4 regions of the Exiguobacterium sp. TDN 0502 genome follow, and region 2 is predicted to be linked to each of the others. Evidence: riboswitches for the same ligand, from Rfam matches in the RefSeq annotation. Region 2 holds a riboswitch; each other region holds the start of a gene.
What was found. A riboswitch is a leader RNA that binds a small molecule or an ion and turns the genes downstream of it on or off. The one in region 2 is predicted to bind thiamine pyrophosphate.
Positions count from the first base shown of each region.

Region 1: another riboswitch for thiamine pyrophosphate. It lies ahead of ACRPK8_RS07525 (ECF transporter S component); the one in region 2 lies ahead of ACRPK8_RS06280 (thiamine phosphate synthase).
Region 3: another riboswitch for thiamine pyrophosphate. It lies ahead of tenA (thiaminase II); the one in region 2 lies ahead of ACRPK8_RS06280 (thiamine phosphate synthase).
Region 4: another riboswitch for thiamine pyrophosphate. It lies ahead of thiD (bifunctional hydroxymethylpyrimidine kinase/phosphomethylpyrimidine kinase); the one in region 2 lies ahead of ACRPK8_RS06280 (thiamine phosphate synthase).

Region 1 is NZ_JBOZGJ010000005.1:83,848-88,821, reverse strand. Features, by position in the region: gene ACRPK8_RS07535 (GNAT family N-acetyltransferase) at 1-991, shown strand, start outside; gene ACRPK8_RS07530 (50S ribosomal protein L25/general stress protein Ctc) at 1,283-1,960, shown strand; TPP riboswitch at 2,057-2,156, shown strand; gene ACRPK8_RS07525 (ECF transporter S component) at 2,258-2,830, shown strand; gene ACRPK8_RS07520 (ABC transporter ATP-binding protein) at 2,827-4,356, shown strand; gene ACRPK8_RS07515 (energy-coupling factor transporter transmembrane component T family protein) at 4,328-4,974, shown strand, end outside.
Region 2 is NZ_JBOZGJ010000004.1:89,853-94,826, forward strand. Features, by position in the region: gene ACRPK8_RS06265 (MFS transporter) at 110-1,294, opposite strand; gene ACRPK8_RS06270 (OsmC family protein) at 1,485-1,910, shown strand; gene nagZ (beta-N-acetylhexosaminidase) at 1,907-3,127, shown strand; TPP riboswitch at 3,184-3,286, shown strand; gene ACRPK8_RS06280 (thiamine phosphate synthase) at 3,369-3,962, shown strand; gene ACRPK8_RS06285 (FAD-dependent oxidoreductase) at 3,959-4,903, shown strand; gene thiS (sulfur carrier protein ThiS) at 4,900-4,974, shown strand, end outside.
Region 3 is NZ_JBOZGJ010000003.1:131,518-136,491, reverse strand. Features, by position in the region: gene ACRPK8_RS05320 (alanine/glycine:cation symporter family protein) at 1-5, opposite strand, end outside; gene abc-f (ribosomal protection-like ABC-F family protein) at 199-1,998, opposite strand; gene ACRPK8_RS05310 (DUF1002 domain-containing protein) at 2,274-3,155, opposite strand; TPP riboswitch at 3,349-3,455, shown strand; gene tenA (thiaminase II) at 3,529-4,224, shown strand; gene ACRPK8_RS05300 (hypothetical protein) at 4,270-4,584, shown strand; gene ACRPK8_RS05295 (glycoside hydrolase family 3 N-terminal domain-containing protein) at 4,615-4,974, opposite strand, start outside.
Region 4 is NZ_JBOZGJ010000006.1:116,689-121,662, reverse strand. Features, by position in the region: gene ACRPK8_RS08595 (murein hydrolase activator EnvC family protein) at 1-900, shown strand, start outside; TPP riboswitch at 965-1,075, shown strand; gene thiD (bifunctional hydroxymethylpyrimidine kinase/phosphomethylpyrimidine kinase) at 1,191-1,994, shown strand; gene thiM (hydroxyethylthiazole kinase) at 1,975-2,745, shown strand; gene thiE (thiamine phosphate synthase) at 2,735-3,373, shown strand; gene ACRPK8_RS08575 (hypothetical protein) at 3,385-3,828, shown strand; gene ACRPK8_RS08570 (ArsR/SmtB family transcription factor) at 3,884-4,252, shown strand; gene ACRPK8_RS08565 (CHASE3 domain-containing protein) at 4,420-4,974, opposite strand, start outside.

The DNA of each region.
Region 1 (4,974 bases), on a different contig from region 2:
GGTTCGTCAAGCAGCGCAACAAGCACCACGTCCGCACCGGACAGCCTCGATACGACAACTCGATCAAGATTTACGTGGACGGATGTGTCAGTTGCTGGATTTGCCGCATGTCTCGATGGCTGTCGGCAGCGGTACGCTTGCCAACGATATCGTGGCGCAACAACTGAGCGGACATGGATTGATCCTAAACGGTGGCGAGTTCGGTCAACGCTTAATCGATCACGCAGCACGTGCCGGAAAGTCATTCGATGTTCACACGCTTCCGCTTGGTCATGCGATCAACGTGGAGCAACTTGCACATCAACTGAATGAGGCGACATACGATTGGGTCTGGTTAACGCATTGTGAGACGTCGACCGGTGTCCTCTATGACCTTGATGCGGTAAAAGCACTGTTACCTCAACGAACCGCACTCGTCGTCGATGCGATCAGTGCCGTCGGGACCGGGCGTTTTTCATACGCTGGCTGTACCTTCGTCACGACCGTTTCCGGAAAAGCGATCGGTGGATTACCAGGCCTTGCGTTCATCGGGCACGTTGACAGCATCCTGCCGTCTCCTCGGATTCCACGTTATCTGGATCTCGGCCTCTATGCGAATGGCGTCGCTTTTTCCGGTTCTTCAAATCTATTGCTCGCCTGTCAGGCGGCATTGGATGCGCTCGATCTCGATCAAGCAGCGATCAAGATGACCTATCTCGAACAAGCCGTCCGTGCTACGGGGTTCCAACTGCTCGCGCAACAAGAAGCCCAAGCACCAGGCATCCTGACGATCGTCCATCCGTCCGCTACCGAGTTAGGCGACGCTCTCCGCATTCAGGGCTATCACGTCCAGTACGAAAGTGACTATCTCGTTCGCAATCAATGGCTCCAAATTTCGACGATGGGACAGACGACGATGCGGCAAATGGAACGTCTCATCCGAGTATTAGTCCGTGAAAACCAACGCATCACCATAAAAAATGAAAAAAATGAAAGACCTCTTAACCCTTGATTTCAAGCGGTTTGGAGGTCTTCCGACTTTAAAAAATAAAAAAAGAGGTTTAAGGATTTAAAACATAGGGGTATAAACTCACTAGCACCGCATCAAACCGGTGACTTATTCACACATGTTTCTCAATATCAGCGTAATGACCTGGGAGAGAAATGCAAAGTCACGAAAGCGTCAGGCTCAATGCGAGTCTGAAACCGATTGTCTTAGCATGATTCATATTGTTCAGGATTCGTCCTGCTCCTACATTCATTACCTTTTGAGGGCTATACCAAATTCAAGGGGGAAATGAACATGTCAGTTAAATTAACAGCCGAAAAACGCGAGGTACGTCCACGCTCACTCCGTAAACAATTACGTCATGAAGGAAAAGCTCTTGGTGTCGTGTATGGTTACAAAGTGGAAAGTACACCAATCGCATTCGAAGAAAAAGAATTGCTTAAAATCGTCCGAGAAAACGGGGAGAACGTCTTAATCTCACTCAAACTCGACGGTAAAAATATTAACGTCTTGATTAACCGCCGTGATATGGATGTCTTCACACCAACTGTCGATCACGTTGAATTCATCGCCGTGAAAATGGATGAAGAGACAGAAGTGGAAGCAGACGTCGTACTCGTTGGCGAAGCAGCTGGAGCAAAAGTCGGCGGATTCCTATCACAGACACTCTTTAAAGTAACCGTTGCAGCAACACCAGATAAATTACCAGAGAACGTCGAAGTTGACGTCACGAACCTCGAAATCGGTGATTCGATTTCTGTCGCTGATCTTCCAGAGGAAAAAGATTTCCGCATCGTCACGGAAGGTGATATTCAAGTTGCGGCAGTCGTCGAGTCGACACTCGAGCAGGATCTTGAAGAAATCGAAGAAGCAGAAGCTGAGGCGCAAGCGGAAGCTGGCGAAGACAATGAAGCGGAAGCAACAGAAGAATCTTCAGAAGAAGCAGCTGAAGACAACGAAGACAACAAATAAGTTCTTCAACGATACGCCACTTGTGGCGTATCGTTTTTTTGTGTCTTGACAATAGACAGAAGATTGCCTAAAGTGAACAGCGTATCAACTATTCACTATATCCACTAGGGGAGCCCATTTGGCTGAGACGATTCACTTCGGACCCTTCGAACCTGATCTAGTTCATACTAGCGTAGGAAAGTGGAGCGATCACATCCAATGACTCCTGCTGCGCGCAGTTTTTCTGAGGACCGCTCTCTTTTTTACGGAGGGCGGTCTTTTTTGGCATCTCCCCTATCCTAAAGGAGGACGTATTTGATGAAACACTGGAAAATGAAAGAAATCATGGTCATGATGATGCTCGCTGTCGCTTGCGGGGTCATCTATCTTGGCTGGTCGACGCTCTATTTACCAATCTCCGCCATCTTCGGACCTGTCGGTGCCAACTGGATGTTTGGCATCTGGATCATTGCGAGTCCGCTCGTCGCAGCAATCATCCAAAAGCCAGGTGCCGCTCTGATCGCGGAAATCGTCGCAGCAGCCGTCGAATTGTTCACGGGGAGTCACTTCGGTTTATCCGCTCTTCTAATCGGTGTCTGCCAAGGGCTTGGCGCGGAACTCGTCTTTGCGATGACGCGTTATCGCCGTTATGACACCTGGACGTTGATGTTATCAGGTGTCGGAGCCGCTGTCGGGAGTATCGTCTACAGTCTGATCGCGAACGGATTCGGTTACTACACGACGACGACGTTGCTTGCGACGATTGGCTTACAATTGATTAGTGGTGCGTTACTCGGCGGTTTACTTGCAGCGATTCTCGTCCGTCGCCTTGTTGCGACCGGTGTCTTGAACGGATTTGCCGCAGGACGTGCGAAACGGGAAGTCGCATGATTACTGTCGACGATCTCAGCATCCGTTATCCGGCGCAGGAGAAACAGGTCCTCGATCATGTATCGCTGACGATCAATCAAGGGACGACGCTCCTACTTGGACGAAGCGGGAGTGGGAAGACGACACTGCTTCATGCCCTTGCTGGACTGACACCGGAGACGATTGAAGTCGAACAGACCGGAACCGTTACCCGGTCCGGTTCGGTCGGAGTACTGTTTCAAAATCCAGAAGAACAGTTTTGTATGGAAACGATCGGACGGGAAATCGCCTTTAGTTTAGAAAACCGGTCGATTCCACGCGAAGAGATGGATGAACGAATTGAGCAGTTACTGGCACTCGTTGGTCTCGACCTCCCCTTCTCGACACCTGTTTCGAGTCTTTCTGGGGGAATGAAACAACGCCTCGCACTCGCTGCGGTTCTGGCACTCGAACCGACGATCTTATTACTCGATGAACCGACGGCTCAGATTGATCCAATCGGACAGGGCGAGTTGATGGCATTGATCTTCCAAATTCAGAAGGAACACGATTTGACCATTGTCTTGATCGAGCACCAACTCGATGTCTGTCTACCGTACGTCGATCAGGTCGTCTTGCTTGAGGACGGATCGATAACTGAGATAGCACATCCGCGCGAGCTATTCCCGCATGCTTATGAACGCCTTCAAACGAAAGGGATCGCTGTCCCGTCGCTCTTTCCTTATACAATCAAGACATTACCAGCGGAGGGACCACAAGCGGAGCGACTTCGTGTGACGCCACCTCCAACTACAGCTGGTCTTCCTTTGTTACACGCTGCTAGGTTATCGACGAAAGTCCCGTATTTACTTAAAGACGTCACCGTTTCATTTCGAAGTGGTGAATGGGTGATGGTGCTCGGAGCAAACGGTTCCGGAAAAAGTACGTTGCTTGCAACACTCGGTCGCTTGCTCCCCCATCTTGGAACATATCAGTTCCAGAGTCGACCGGTCGAACGTTATTCCCGGCGTCGTTTTTATGAACAGGTCGGTTACGTTTTCCAGCAACCGGATCTGCAGTTTCTCAAGCTGACGGTCGAAGCGGAAATCGACTGGAGTCACCGGGAAGCTGCAAACGATGCGCGCACGGCGTTACTCGAACACCTGGAACTGACATCCGTCAAGCAGCAGTCACCGCTTGCGCTCAGCACCGGGCAACAACGACGGCTCAGCGTCGCGACGATGCTCGGACAGGCGAAAGAGCTGTTATTACTCGATGAACCAACGTTCGGACAAGACGGGTTGACGACACGGCGTTTAATGGAGCAGTTGTTAATGGAACAACAGAACGGAACGACACTCGTCATGGCAACGCATGATATGGAGCTCGTTGCCCGTTACGCGCAGCGTGTCCTCGTCCTGGAGCAAGGGCGGATTGCTTTTGACGGGTGTCCGAGCGAGTTATTCGCTGACGTTGCATTACTCGAACGCTGTCAGCTACAACGTCCCCTGTCCGATCAATTCCAGGAGGTGTTACGCGATGCAGACGAACGCGTCCCCGTTCGCTAAACTCAATCCCGTCATCAAAGGAAGTGGATTGTTTTTGATGATGTTTGCCCTGATCGCAACGACCGACTGGGGCAAAACGCTGGTGTTCCTTGGATTAGCCACCGGTATACTTCTTCTGTCCGGATGGGGTCCCGTCGATTTCTTGAAGCGGCTCGCCCCTTATAGTCTGTTGTTCCTGTTGACGTTCTGGATGATGGCGGCTTTCGGTAAAGGAACGAACGTCCTCTGGTCGTTCGGTTGGTTTCATGTTACGACGGAAAGTGTCATGCACGGCTGGTTACTTGCCTTGCGGATGGCAACGTTCGTCTGCTTGAGTCTCGCCTTCGTCACGACGACCGATGCGACCCGGTTCGTGATGAGCTTGATCCATCAGGCGAAGATATCTCCTCGCTTCGCCTATGGATTCCTTGCCGGGATTCGCTTTCTGCCGCAACTAGTCGAAGAAGTCCGCGTCTTACGGCAAGTCCGGATGATCCGCAACGTGCAGAGTCGTTTTCCTGGTGATGCGTTCCTATCAATCGGCTTACCACTCTTTACGCGTTCAATCCAGCGGGCAGAGCGGATGGCAATCGCCCTTGAAGCGCGGCATTTTTCAGCAGAGCGGACGTATTACGAGGT
Region 2 (4,974 bases):
TACAACATAGTCCCCATCATACTGAAAAATCATCAGTCAGATGGGGACTATCATCATAACGTCATTGAACCGTCATCGACCTGTTACAAAAAAGGATAAGGTAACGGTTTCACGACCGTTGATCGAGGCGGTGACTGATTGCAGTCAACAAGGCAGCGACGAGTGCAACCAGTCCACCGACGAGTGCCGTGTTCATCATTGGACCGTTTGCATAGACGATACCACCAAGTGCGGAACCAAAAGCAATCCCGACGTTACTCGCAACAGGCATCAATGAAGCAGCAAGTCCTTTTGCTTCCGGATTGAACTTTTCAGCGAGATCAATCAAGTAGATCTGTGTTGAAGTCGTCAGTAAAATCGACATCAGCGACATCAAAGCGATGTTGAACAGTCCAAGTGAAAGGGATGCTGTCGTGAAGTATAACGCAGCAAGGACGATTGCTTGTACGACGAAGACGAACCGTAAACGTCCCATCGAATTTTTGCTAGCGATTTTACCGGCAAGGATGTTACTAAAGATTGAAACAACACCGTAAGCGAGCAAGATCGGACTGATCCACGTCTTCGCGATCCCAAGTTCCGTTTGCAGGATTGGTACAAGGTACGTGTAGACGACGTAGGTTGCCCCGAATCCGAACGATGGAATAAAGAAAGCGATCAGGATCCGTGGGTTGGCGAGCAGTCCAAGCTGCTCTTTGATTGAACCGGAACCCGTCGATTGCTGGACCGGAACGATTTTCCACACGGCGAGGAACGCGATCAATCCCATGACTGTTGTCAGCCAAAACGTGGCTTCGAATCCAGCGTGTTGACCGATGAACGTACCAATCGGGACACCGAGGACGTTCGCGAGTGTAAAACCACCGAAAATGAACGAGACGGCGACACCGCGCTTCGCAACCGGCACACCGTCACTTGCGACGACCATTGCAAGCGAAATCAAGACGCCGGTCAAGATGGCTGTCAGGATGCGGGTGGCAAGCAACACTTCATAACTTGGTGCAAAACTACTGGCGAGATTCAGTAAGACCCAGGCAAGTAACAGACGTAGAATCAGGCGACGCCGTTCCAGATGACCGGTCAGCGACATGACGATCGGTGTACCAATCGCAAAAGAAATAGCAAAAGCGGAGACGAGCGTACCGGCTGTTGCGATCGTAATATCAAGGGCTGAGGAGATTTCAGCGAGGATCCCGACGATGACGAATTCGCTCGTACCGAGAACGAACGTCAGGAGCGACAACGTGGCGATTAACAGCCAATCGCGTCGACTTAAACGAGTAGTAGGTGACATGGATGATTCCTCAATTCTGGCGCTTGCGCGCGAAACTATGAGTAACAGGATAGCACGAAACGATTTCGTCGGGTATTGCAAAGCGCGATTCCGGGAAAAGAACCATTATTCGAAATAGCGTGTGAATTTCCAAGCTTTCTGTTTTTTGCGTATACTAGAAAAGAAGACTACGGACAAAGGAGTGGGGACGATGCAAGCGACAGTGACATGGAACAAACAGATGGGGTTTAGTGGACAGACGGAATCAGGACATCCTCTTGCGATGGATGCAGCACCGGAAAACGGTGGTGAAAACCAGGCACCCCGACCAACCGAGCTCTTGCTACATGCCGTTGCCGGCTGTACTGGGATTGATATCGTCTCGATCTTAGAGAAGATGCGCTTGACGATCACTCATTTCGAAATGGATATCGAAGGAGAACGAGCAGAGGATCATCCGCGGCGTTTTACATCGATCTCGATTCATTACCGACTCGAAGGTGATCTACCAGAAGATAAGGTCCGTCGTGCCATCTCGTTATCAAAAGATAAATATTGTTCGGTCTCACAATCCCTGAACGCTGAGATTTCCGTCTATTATTCAATTAATGGTGTCCGGAGCGAGGATCCTTTGTGAAGAAGACCGTACTGATCGGTTGTCTGTTGCTTGCAGGGTGTGCGCAGGAGACGACGGAACCAACGAAACCATCACAATCAGAAACGAAGCAACCGACCGAGGTGAAGAAACCGAAGCCTAAGCCGACGAAGGAAGAACGACAGCATGCAGAACTCAAACAACAATTAGCAGCGATGTCGACGTCTGAAAAGATCGATCAACTGCTCTATATCGGCGTTGCGGGTACGGAACTTTCAGCAGCCGATCGGCAGTTGTTGCGGACGCATGCGATTGGTGGTGTCTTACTGCTCGGCGGAAACATCACGTCAGAAGAACAACTTTTGACGTTCACCCGTGCGATTCAAGAGACGAATCAAAAGCCGTATGCGTTCGTCGGGATTGACGAAGAAGGTGGACGGGTCAGCCGGGTGCCGGATCAACGATTACGTCTGCCGACGAGTCAACAGATGGCGCAAGGCGCGGATACGGCGAAAATGGAAGACGTCGGAAGCACGCTTGGTCATGTATCGCGGTATTATGGATTCAACATGGACTTTGCACCGGTCCTTGACGTTAACAGTAACCCGAACAATCCGATCATCGGTGACCGTGCCTTAAGTGCTGATCCGAAAACGGTCGCGTCTTTGGGTACTGCCCTGATGCACGGGATGCAGGAGACGGGTACGATTCCGGTCGTCAAACATTTTCCCGGTCATGGCAACACGAGTGTCGATTCCCATGTCGGTCTGCCGAAAGTGACAGCATCGAAGGAAGAACTGAAGCGGACGGAACTCGTCCCGTTTCAAGAAGCAATCCAAGAAGGGGCAGAGATGGTAATGGTCGCTCATATTCTGTACCCCGCGTATGACGATACACATCCATCCTCGCTCTCAAAAGCTGTCCTGACCGACCTCTTGCGTCAGCAGCTCGGCTTCAAGGGCGTCATCATTACGGATGATCTCGTCATGGGAGCGATCACGAAACAATACGGTCTCGCGGAAGCGGCACGGCAGGCACTCGTTAACGGCGCAGACATGGCGATGTTTTCAGAAGCGGGTGCTTATACGAAGGTCCATACTGAAGTCATGCAAGCGGTGAAGGATGAGGCGTTAACGATGAAAATGCTTGATGCCAAAGTAATGCGGATTCTGAAGCTGAAGCAGACCTATGCCGATAGCCAGAAGCAACAGCGCCCGACGAAATCGGATCTCGTTCAGCAAGTCGAAGCGCTCAACTAGGACTAGCGAAGCGAAACGACTCATGCTAGACTAATGGGGCAAGCCAATTAAACACGAAAAGACACTAGGGGAGTCTCCCAGCAGACTGAGACGGAAGTATCCGGACCCTTTGAACCTGATCTAGTTCGTACTAGCGGAGGGAAGTGGCTCGAAACCTTAGATATCCTTAGCGCTTCAGCGCATTTTCGGACCACTCCTTTCAACATCGGGAGTGGTCCTTTTTCGTATGGAAAGGAAGAACATGATGCGTTTACATCTGATTTCGACAGGATCCATCGATCCACGTGATGGGGTGAAAACCTTTCAATCGCTTCAACCTTACACGGATCAGCTGCACCTACGGGAATCGAATTTATCGGCGGCAGAATTGCTTGATCTGATTGAAACACTCTTTGCGCAAGGGTATTCCCCTGATCAGTTAACGGTCCATGACCGGGTCGATGTCGCCCATGTCGCTGGCATCGGTGTGCAGTTAACACGCCGTTCCTTACGTGTCCGCGATGTAAGGCGTCACTTTCCGGATCTGACAATCGGTAAATCCGTTCATTCACTGGCAGAGGCACTGGCGGCAGAAGCAGAAGGAGCCGATCGACTGCTCTACGGTCATATCTATCCGACGACGTCGAAGCCGGATCTTCCACCACGGGGTGTTGATGCTCTGAAACAAGTCGTCACCTTCACGACGAAACCGGTCATCGCCATCGGCGGCATCACACCAGATCGCATTTCTGAGATTGCAGGGACCGGTGCAGCAGGAATCGCGGTTTTGTCCGGTATTCTCGGTCAAGCGGACCCGCTTGCTGCGATCAAGCGTTATCAGGGGGTGCGGGTATGACGGATCACATCATCATTGGTGGTGGAGTCATCGGTTTGACACTTGCTTACAGTCTCGCCTGTCAAAACGAATCCGTTCTTGTCCTTGAGCGCGGAACATGCGGGCAAGAAACAAGTCGCGCGGCTGCCGGGATGCTTGCGACAGACATCGAGCTGAGAGAAGAATTGCATGCACTTGCCGCGCGAAGTCGTCGTCTGTATCCGCTGCTCGCACGTCGTCTCGAGCGGGAGACCGGGATTGATTGTGGCTACCGGGAACAACCGTTTTTATTGAAACGAAACGGAAGAGAGTACGTATTTCCATCGGTCGGTCAAATCGATCCGCGACGACTGACGACTGCATTGATGTCTGCCTTACGTAAACGGGGTGTATCCATCGAAGAACAGGTGGATGTGACACGTATCTGTGAGAATGAGGATACCGTGCGAATCGAATCAAATGAAGGAGAGTGGACGGGGCGAACGGTGACCGTTGCTGCCGGTCGCGGATCGCAAGCCTTGCTCGCGACAGCAGGGATCTCGATTGCGACATACGGGGTCAAAGGCGAGTGTCTCGCGGTCCGTCTCGCTGGGGAACCATTACCTTCGATTCTGTTTGATGATTCTGTCTATCTCGTTCCAAAAGCGGACGGACGGATCTTAATCGGTGCGACGGAACTGCCGTACGATGAGACAGTCGGTGTCCGTGTCGCAGGAGTCATGTCACTACTTCAAGCAGCGGAGCAACTGTATCCGCCGATTCGTGACGCCGTCATCGAAGAAGTCTGGTCCGGCATACGGCCGCAAACAGAGTCGGGCTTGCCATATCTCGGAGTCGCCGATTCCTCCCGTCGGATCTTTCTAGCGACGGGGCATCACCGGCATGGCATATTACTTGCACCGGTGACAGCAGAAATCTTGGCAAACACATTACGGTTGATTCAGAAGGAGGAAGTCCGATGAACATTACGATTAACGGCAATGACCACACGATCGAACAGATTGAGACGATTGAGGACATGCTCACGCAACTC
Region 3 (4,974 bases), on a different contig from region 2:
TTCATGATGATGTATTCCTCCCAAAGAATAATAAAAAGCTATAAGCTAAATTATACGAATTTTCAGATAATAAGCAACAAAAAAATAAAATTAAATTTTAAAACTTAATAAAGTGAACTAAATCGATGTGGTTCAATCCTCAGAAAAAAGAACAAGACTGCCGTTCTCTAAAGGAGACGGCAGTCTTGTTGAAGGGACTCATTCAAATTGGAACAGCTGATCATATAAGGCATCGAGTTGTTGCTGAAGGGAGTTCGAAACCGTGTTGTTCGACCGTTCCTGTTTTTCGATTTTCCGTTCAAGCCGCTCAATCTGTTTTTCTACTTCATGTTGCGACAAACGTGTTGGGCTTTTGGGGATTGTTTTGCTTGGTGAAGGCATAGCTAGCACGGCCCGCTTTTGCTGGGCATAAGAATAGGTACCGTGATAGCGCGTCAGACCATGTTCTAGCCAAAAAATCTGCGAAAACAGACGATTCAAGAAATAGCGGTCGTGTGAGACAGCAATCAGTGTCCCGGAAAAATCTTCGAGGGCCTCTTCGAGTATCTCCCTAGATTCGATATCCAAATGATTCGTCGGTTCATCAAGAATCAATACGTTGACATTCGAATGAACGAGGACGGCAAGCTGCAGTCGTACACGTTCTCCGCCGCTCAGTGACAAGACAGATCGGAAGACAGTCGGTCCGAAGAACAGGAACCGGGCAAGAAGATGACGGGCTTCCGCTTCCGGAACGGCAATCCGTTGTCTGAACCAGTCGATCAATCGGGCGTCCTCTTCGAAATAGGCGTGTTGGGACAAATAACCGACATGATTCGATGGTCCGCACGTAAGCGTACCCGCGTCCGGTGACAATTCGTTCAGCAGCAGCGACAGCAACGTCGACTTTCCGCTTCCATTCGTTCCGACGATAGCGATTCGATCCTCTGCCATGATCTCGAACGAGATTGCATCAAAAAGTGGTCGCGTCTCGTAGGCGAAAGACAGGGTTTCAGCGCGAAAGACGACTTGGCTCGTGTGATCGGTAGAAGAGAACGAGACGTCAGCAGTTTTGGCTTCGAGCTGTGGTCGTTTAATCCGTTCGATTCGCGCGAGCGCCCGTTCCATCGATTTTGCTTTACGGAACAGCTTCTCACTCGGTGGAGAGGCTTCGTTCGCCCATTGCCTCAGTCGACGAATCGCTTCTTTCATCTTCTTGATTTTTTTCTGCTGCTCCTGATACGCATGGAACTGTTCGAGCAGCCGACGTTCTCTCTCGACGACGAACGCACTGTAATTGCCGGTATAAGATGTCAGTTTGCCATCTTCTAATTCGACGATCGAGGTGACGACGGCATCTAAGAACACTCGGTCGTGAGAGACGAGCAGGACGGTTCCGGTATAGTCCCGTAAAAACTGCTCCAGCCATTCAACGGCAGCTAAATCGAGATGGTTCGTCGGTTCGTCAAGAATGAGGAGATTCGGTGCCATCAGCAATATACGACCGAGACAAATCTTCGTCTGCTCACCGCCGCTTAACTGATGGAAGGGGCGAGTGAGTAACGGCCGAAGGTGCAGACCGTTCACCATGCGCTCGATCTTTGAATCGAGCAAGTAACCGTCTTGTTGTTCGAACGCATTTGTCGCTTCTGCATAACGCATCAGTAAAATATCGAGGCCGGCAGTGGGGGCGGCCATCTCTTGTTCTAAACGTTGCATCCGAGAACGGATCGCGAGGATGTCCTCAAACGCTGTCCAAAGGACGTCGAGTCCGGTCATCGTCTCACAATATACAGGAAGTTGTTCCAAGTAACCGATCGTCAAACCATTTTTTTGGTAGATGACACCACCGTCCGGCTGATCGAGTCGAGCCAGTAAGCGAAGCAATGTCGTTTTACCACTCCCGTTTCGTCCGATCAAACCGACGCGGTCGTGTTCGTTTAAGAAGAGGGAAACGTCCGTTAAGACCGTCTCGCCTCCGAATTGTTTAGTCAGGTGTTGAATGTCGCAAATCATCATTATCTATTCGATCCTTTCGCGCGCATCAAAAAAGGAGAGCGCAAATAGCACTCTCCATCACGTGTGAAAGATGCGCTTTGCTGTATTTTTCAGTCATGAAGTTCTAAAAAGGGCAGACGGGTGCCTTAGAACGCCATTCCATGAAAAATCGCGCGCAACAGATACAATTGTTCCATTAACCAATGTTTGCACGCGGCAAAGTCCATCTTTTCACACCACCTTCCGTTTCAGATACAGGTAGTTTACCATTATTTTGTCAGATGAGGAAGTCTGAATTATTTGAATACCCCGGCAATCGAGCTGAAGAAGTCACTTAATCCATCAAATAGTTTAGCGAAGAATCCTTTCGTCTCCTCGGACGTTGCAAAGGCGTGGATATCTTGACCGGCATTTTTCAGTCCGCTCTCGATTTGTCCCCAGTTGATGTTCGCTTGTTCCATTTGATTGAACAGATTCGTCAATCGATCCATTTGGGCGTCAGACAATTGAATATTGTTGTTTTGAATGACTTGGACGATCAGATTTTCAATCTCGACTTTCGTTTGCGGTTTTTGATTCGCGATCTCCGCCTTGATCTCGTTCATCAAGTCAGCGACTTTATCCGTTCCGACCGTCTTTCCGACGTCGGATGTGACTGACAATTCTTGCTGTGCTAGATCCTTGCGTTCGTCACTCAGCTTGATCCCAGTCTCAGCCGAAGTTTGATCGTATGCCTTCATGATTCCCGTCAGTGCCGATGTCCCGGTCACCTTGTACGGGGAAGTGATCGTGATGTCGGCATCTTTGACACCCGCCGTGACGAGAGCGTTAAGATACATGTCCTTCGTGACCCACGTGATGTTTTCCGTTGCAACAGAAAGCCCGTCGCCTTTTTCCGTCAACTCGATCTTAGCCGACGAATACATGTTGCCGCCTTTTTGCGATTGCGGGATGTTCTTCCCGAGATACTTTTCTTCGTCGGCAGAAGTGGCGATGATCGGCGTGATGCCTTCCGGTGCATTAAGACGTGAAAGCACCCAAGCTTTATCCTTCGCGCCGAGTGACTCACCGAGTGTGACGATGGTCTTGTCGACGACCTGCTCGGCGGATGCGGCTGTTGGGAGTAATAAAGCAGAAGCGATAACGGCTGACGCCATGATTTTTGTTGGTGTATGCATAATGAAATCCTCCAATTGTAAGTAACAGAATGAATTATAGTATCAGGTACTAAAGTAAGTGTACGAGAACGAAAGACGTTCGGAATCGGTCTACAGATGGAGAGGGCATCCGCCTTCTGACACTTCAATGTATAGCGGAACGAGGACAACTTGACTTCCATTTTCAGCATGCTATAGTGGATTTGAATCGAATAATGACCACTAGGGGAGTCGGTAGGCCGACTGAGACGAACGAAGACGTTCGGACCCTTTGAACCTGATTAAGTTCGTACTTACGGAGGGAAGTGGCGTCAAGTCTTGTTCTTCTTGCGCCATGCCCGTGTGTTTCGGGGTGGTGTTTTTTCGTTTCATAAAAAACGAGGAGGATGAGATCATGACATTTACACAAGAAATCAAGCAGGCGGCACAAGCGTACTGGGATAGTAGTTTTACGCACCCATTCGTACAAGGAATCGGAGAAGGGACGTTACCGCTCTCGAAATTTCGGCATTACGTCATGCAGGATGCCTATTACTTAAAACACTTTGCGAAGATACAGGCGAAGGCAGCGTCAAAAGCAGACGACTTTGCGACGATCGCAACGCTTGCCGAGCACGCGACGTCAACTTACGGAGCGGAATTGAGTCTCCATCAATCATTTTTTGAGCCGCTCGGGATCACGGAAGCGGATCTTGCGGCGTTCGAACCGGCACCAACAGCCTATGCCTATGTCTCGCACATGCATCATGCGAGCGAGGGAACACTCGGTGAGACGATTGCTGCCATTTTGCCATGTTACTGGCTGTATTACGAAGTCGGTCAACAGTTACTGACGTGTACACCGGAAGAAAAAATCTATCAGCAATGGATCGACACCTATAGCTCGGAATGGTTCGAAAAAGTCGTCTTTGAACAGATTGCCCGGCTCGATGCGCTGGCGGAACAAGCCAGTCCTGCGGAACGCGAGCGCATGAAACGGCATTTCGTGACGAGCTGTTATTATGAGTTGCTGTTTTGGCATATGGGCTGGACGGAAGAGACGTTTACGTCGGTCTATGAGACGATTCCGGCGCGAACCGTATCTTCTTGAACCAATAGATGGTAGAATTAGGTATATCTTGTAGCGAAAGTAGGGATGGAAGTGGGAATCGTCGTCATTTTGCTGGTCATTATCGCGGCCTACGTCGTGCAACGAATGCTTGGAAAAGCAAACGTTCGATTTGCTGGATACATCATTCCCATATTGATGACGGTGTATGGCACATATGCTACGATTTGGAATTTGAAGGTAACGTTTCAGTTTGAATTCAGTAGCGGTAGCTTCATTTCAACAGTCATAATGATTGTCATCTATGGACTGCTGATCTACTCGCTTTATCGCGTCTACCAGCGTGCGAAAGAAGAAGCGGAATATCCGTATCAATCGTTAAAAGACCGAGGCATCCTTTAAAGGAGCTTCGGTCTTTTCTGTATCACGCCCTCATTTTTTCCAGTTTTTAAAGCCGTCCCCGAATTCGAGATGGAGTTGATCGGTGAAAAGTCCATTCTTAAAGACCGGTACATCAACGGGTAAGGTTCCTTGCGGCTGAAACGTTCCGAAGATTGCGCGGATACCCGCAGGCAGGTTCGGTCCGGCGGATTTCAGATTGCCTGCTTCAGAGTCCGGTCCGTTCGGATCCCCTTTAAAGCCATAGACGAGGACATGTGCCGGTGCATCGGGTTGAACGGCGACGTCGTATGGATTACGGAGGCTGAGCAAGACAGAGGGGGTATTCGTTTGGTTCGCATAGCGGAAGATTGAAGCCGGTATCGCTTGTTCCGGTGCGGTTGATAGCAGTTT
Region 4 (4,974 bases), on a different contig from region 2:
GAAGTCATCTTTGGATCAAAGGATTTAGGTGATCTCTTCAGCCGTGTCATGGCGGGTAAAAAAATCGCGGAACAAGATGATAAGATGATTTCTGATTACATTGCGACACAACAGAAGTTGGCAGAAGCTAAACAAGCGCTTGTCGAGAAAAAAGCGGAACAAGTGGCAGAAAAGAAAGTATTGATCGAACAAAAGAAATCTTTAAAAACACAAATGAAAGAACGCAGTGCTACGCTCAAAAAATTACGAAAAGGAAAGACGAAGTTCACGACAGAATTGTTAGATGCCAAAGAACTTCAAGCGACACTCGAAGCTCAGGAACGTGCAATCGCAGCAGCGAAAGCGGCAGCAAAAGCAGCAGCAGAGAAAGCCGCAGCTGAAAAAGCAGCCGCCGAACAAGCCGCTAAGGCGAACGCGCAAGCAGCCAAACAAACAGGTAAGAATGCAGGAACGACGACTTCGACTGCGGCTCCTGTTGTTTCGAGCGGTGGAAAATTCGTTCGACCATCTTCTGGTAGCGTTTCGCAAGGATTCGGACCAGCAAGCGGTGTGAACGGCTATACGTTCCACAACGGTGTTGATTTCCGCGGGGCAGTCGGATCTCCGATCGTCGCAGCAGCAGCCGGAACGGTCATTACAGCTTCAGGTGGTGGACCTTACGGCAATCACGTCATGATTTCGCATTTCATTGATGGAAAAGTGTATACGACAGTCTACGCGCATATGAGTTCATTATCCGTTCATGCGGGGCAGGCGGTCTCTCAAGGGCAGCAAGTCGGAACACTCGGTAGTACAGGGAATTCGACAGGACCACACTTGCATTTCGAATTACATGTCGGCGGTTATCAATACAGTGCCTCATCTCCTTTGAATGCAGTGAATCCATTAGCATATCTGTAATCTAAAACGGGCTTCGGCTCGTTTTTTTTTGCCCTCTATGCTACAGTTAAGGCGAAACGAATACTTGAGCAACTAGGGGAGCTGGAGGAATCCGGCTGAGAGGAAAACCAATCTGTTTTCGACCCTATTACCTGAACTGGATAATACCAGCGTAGGAAAGTTGAGCCGAACGGATACCGAAATGCGGATATAACGCTTTCGGATAGCGTCGACTGCTTTTTTACAGCAGTCGGCGCTTTTTTTTTCGGTAACGACTCCCTTACATTGCTCGATCGGAAGGTGAGAGGAACATGAAACATGTACTGACGATTGCAGGGTCCGACTCCGGTGGTGGAGCCGGGATTCAAGCCGATTTAAAAACATTTTCGGCGTTAGGCGTTTATGGAATGAGCGTCCTGACAGCCGTCACGGCACAAAATACGCTGGGTGTTCAAGCGGTGGAAGAGTTGTCACCGGAAATCGTCGACGCCCAATTATCATCGATTTTTTCAGACATTCGTGTCGATGCCATCAAAATCGGTATGGTCTCGAATGCAGAGACGATCCGTGTCATTGCTACACATCTTCGCGAACAGACCGTTCCGATCATACTAGACCCTGTCATGGTCGCAAAAGGCGGACATGCCCTATTGCGGACAGAAGCTGAACAAGCATTGATTTCGGATTTACTGCCACTTGCGACCCTCATCACACCCAATTTACCGGAAGCTGAGCGCTTAACGGCACAAGCGGTGACCAATCTAGAGGAAATGCGACTGGCGATGCATCAGTTAGCTACGCAGACAGGTGCAGTCTTACTAAAGGGGGGTCACTTACCGGGAGCTGCGACGGATTTGTTGTTTGATGGAGTGGAGGAACATCACTTCACATCGGAACGGTTAGACAATCAACACACTCACGGAACCGGCTGTACGTTATCAGCAGCGATTGCGGCACGAATGGCGCTTGGAGAAGATTTACCAACTAGTGTACGTCAGGCTAAGCACTACGTCACGGAGGCGATCCGTCACGGATTTGCGCTCGGACAAGGCATCGGACCCACACATCATTTTCATTCACTTTGGAGGGATACACATGTTTACGACCATTCTTGAACAGAAACCATTGATTCATCATCTGACGAATACGGTTACGATCAACGATTGTGCGAATATGACATTAGCAGTCGGAGCGTCGCCTGTCATGGCGGAGGATATTCGTGAAGTAGAGGAAATGGTCGGTCTCGCACAAGCACTCGTGTTGAACATCGGAACACTGGATGCAGACATGCAGGCATCCCAGCGGTTGGCCGCAAAAGAAGCAGCACGTTTAAACGTGCCGATTGTCCTTGATCCGGTCGGCGCAGGCGCAACGACACTGCGGACATCGTTTTCTCAAGAGTTGATCAATCTGGTCCCGTGTACGGTCATTAAGGGAAATGCATCTGAAATTAAGACATTGCTTGGAGCGGTTGGACGAACGAAAGGAGTCGACGCTTCGGTGGATGACGTGATGGATCGAGACGGGATACGTGCATTCGCCCGTAAACATCGATCGGTCATCGTCGTGACAGGACCGATGGATTACATCACAGATGGCGAACGGGAGCTAACGCTTCGAACGGGAACGCCGCGACTTGGACTCATCACGGGAACTGGCTGTATGACAGCTTCGCTGATCGCGGGTTTCCTCGGTGCCGGATATTCGGCATTTGAAGCCGCGGTTCACGGCACGTTCATCATGGGGAAAGCGGGCGAGCAGGCATCCATGGCGCTAGGGCTTGGAGACTTCAAACGCGAATTGTTCAATGCCATCAGCCTGATGACGGAACAGGATTTGATGGAGGTATCCGTACATGCCAATTGATTATTCCATCTACGCTGTGACAGACCGGAGATATCACCCGGGAGTCGCCATCGAAACGGTCGTCGAAGAGGCCATTTTAGGTGGGGCGACCATCGTGCAACTACGGGAAAAAACAGCACAAGGGAAAGACTTTTTGGAGCAGGCGATTCGCTTGAAAACAGTCACGGACTCCTTTGGTGTGCCGTTGATCATCAATGACCGGATTGATATCGCGTTATTAGTAAAAGCAGGTCTTCACATCGGACAAGAAGATATTCCTCTAACGGCTGCCCGTCGGTTACTGCCGAACGCTGTCATCGGTGTATCCGTTGCAACGGTGGAGCAGGCCATTGAAGCGGAGCGAAACGGGGCATCTTATCTTGGAGTCGGATCTTTATTTGCGACCTCATCTAAAGCGGATGCTGATGCGATGTCTTACGCGACACTCGAAGCGATTCGAAAAGCTGTTAACCTTCCGTTGATCGGCATTGGCGGTATTACCGCTACGAATGTGTCTTCACTTCCGCTTCCCCTTGAAGGCTATGCTGTCATTTCTGAAATTTTTGCTCAAGAAGATCGCCGGGCTGCTACGCGACGCATGACGGATGCCGTTCAAGAGTGGCATCAATCTTTTCAGAACAGGGTATAACCTGTTCAGAGGTGATTGTATTGAAATGGCAAACCATCCGTTTTCGCGGCCATTGGATTCGCTACCGATTGGAATCGCAAATCATTCGGTTGGATAATCAAGGCATATACCACTTAGGGAAAGTGTTATTTCCACGACCGGATCGGATATCTTATGAACTGGCGCGTCTATTAAAGCAAAAGTATGAACGACGCTATAAACGTCCGCTGTACATTAAAACAAGTTCGATTGCGACGGAGATTTGGGGGCATACGCACCTAGATATCTTTTATCGAATCCTACTTCGTCTTCCGCTTCCGCGTCGGTTACGTCACCGCTACGTGAATCGTTTAAAGAGTACGAAAATCATTGATATCGGTGTACGAGCTGTGGATCAAAACCGGATTGTATGGGATATCGGTGATTTCGTAGGCGGTTGGCTGGTGTTCTGGTTAGTTCGACGACACAGGCGCTGAACTTGCAATGTCTCTTTTGCCATGGTGCAATAGAGAGAGAAACGAGGTGACGGAAATGGAAGCTCCCCGCTGTGAGACGATCGCGATTGACGAACGACGTGCTGCGGAAATCGGACAAGTCGTGGATACGATCCCGACGCCTGAAATCGGAAAGTTATTTAAGATTTTGTCGGATGCTACACGATTACGCATCGTCTATGCTCTGACAATCGAAGAAGAACTATGTGTCTGTGATGTTTCGGCATCCGTTGACTGCTCGATTGCTACTGCATCGCATCATTTACGTTCCTTGTTGAAACAAGGGCTCGTCAAGTTCCGTAAAGAAGGAAAAGTCGTCTATTATTCCTTGGATGATCATCACGTATCGTCGCTTGTTCATATGGCGATGGAGCATGTTCAAGAAGGAAAAGCCATTTCAGAATAAAAAAGTGCTGTATTCCACGCTTTAGATGTGAAACAATCCCCTATTTCGAAATCGAAATAGGGGATTGTTGGTGTATACGAATCAAGCAACAGAGAGGCTTTGGATGTGAGCTACAACAAAAGTATACGGGATATTCAGTATTAAAAGCCAAGGAAGCTCCTGCCACTTTAAAGCTGTTTGTCGGGAGGATTTGCCGGAGTGAGTCGATGAAAGAAAAAAACAGTAGCCGCAATGAGCAAAAAAGACAGAATCGAGAGTCCGAGACACATCCATTTATATGTAGCAATCAAGGCGTCCGATTGTTGGAGTTGCGATTGGAGTGTTTTATATAAGTCATCTTTCACCCGTGAAAGATCCTCTAAAATCGTTTGTGTCGTTTGGGTAGATTGCCGAGCAAGTTGTTTTGCTGCTGCTGGACTTTGACGTTCGTAGACGACGAAAACGCGTTCGATCTCAGATTCCCAAACATTGTTTCGGCGTAACAGATCTTTGACAGCTCCCGGTGTAGTCGGTGACTGGTTCAAGCTATTGCGTAAGTCATGAATTTTTGAAGTTGAAAAGTAGTACTGTTCAATATACCGATTATCTTCATACAATAGAAGACCACGAACGGCATTCGCGCGATCCCGATTATGTTCAACAAGCTGATCGACTTGATTAATCAAGGGGATGTCCCGATCCTTCATCTGCTCCGTCATCGCAGCAATCGTTCGATAGCCGGA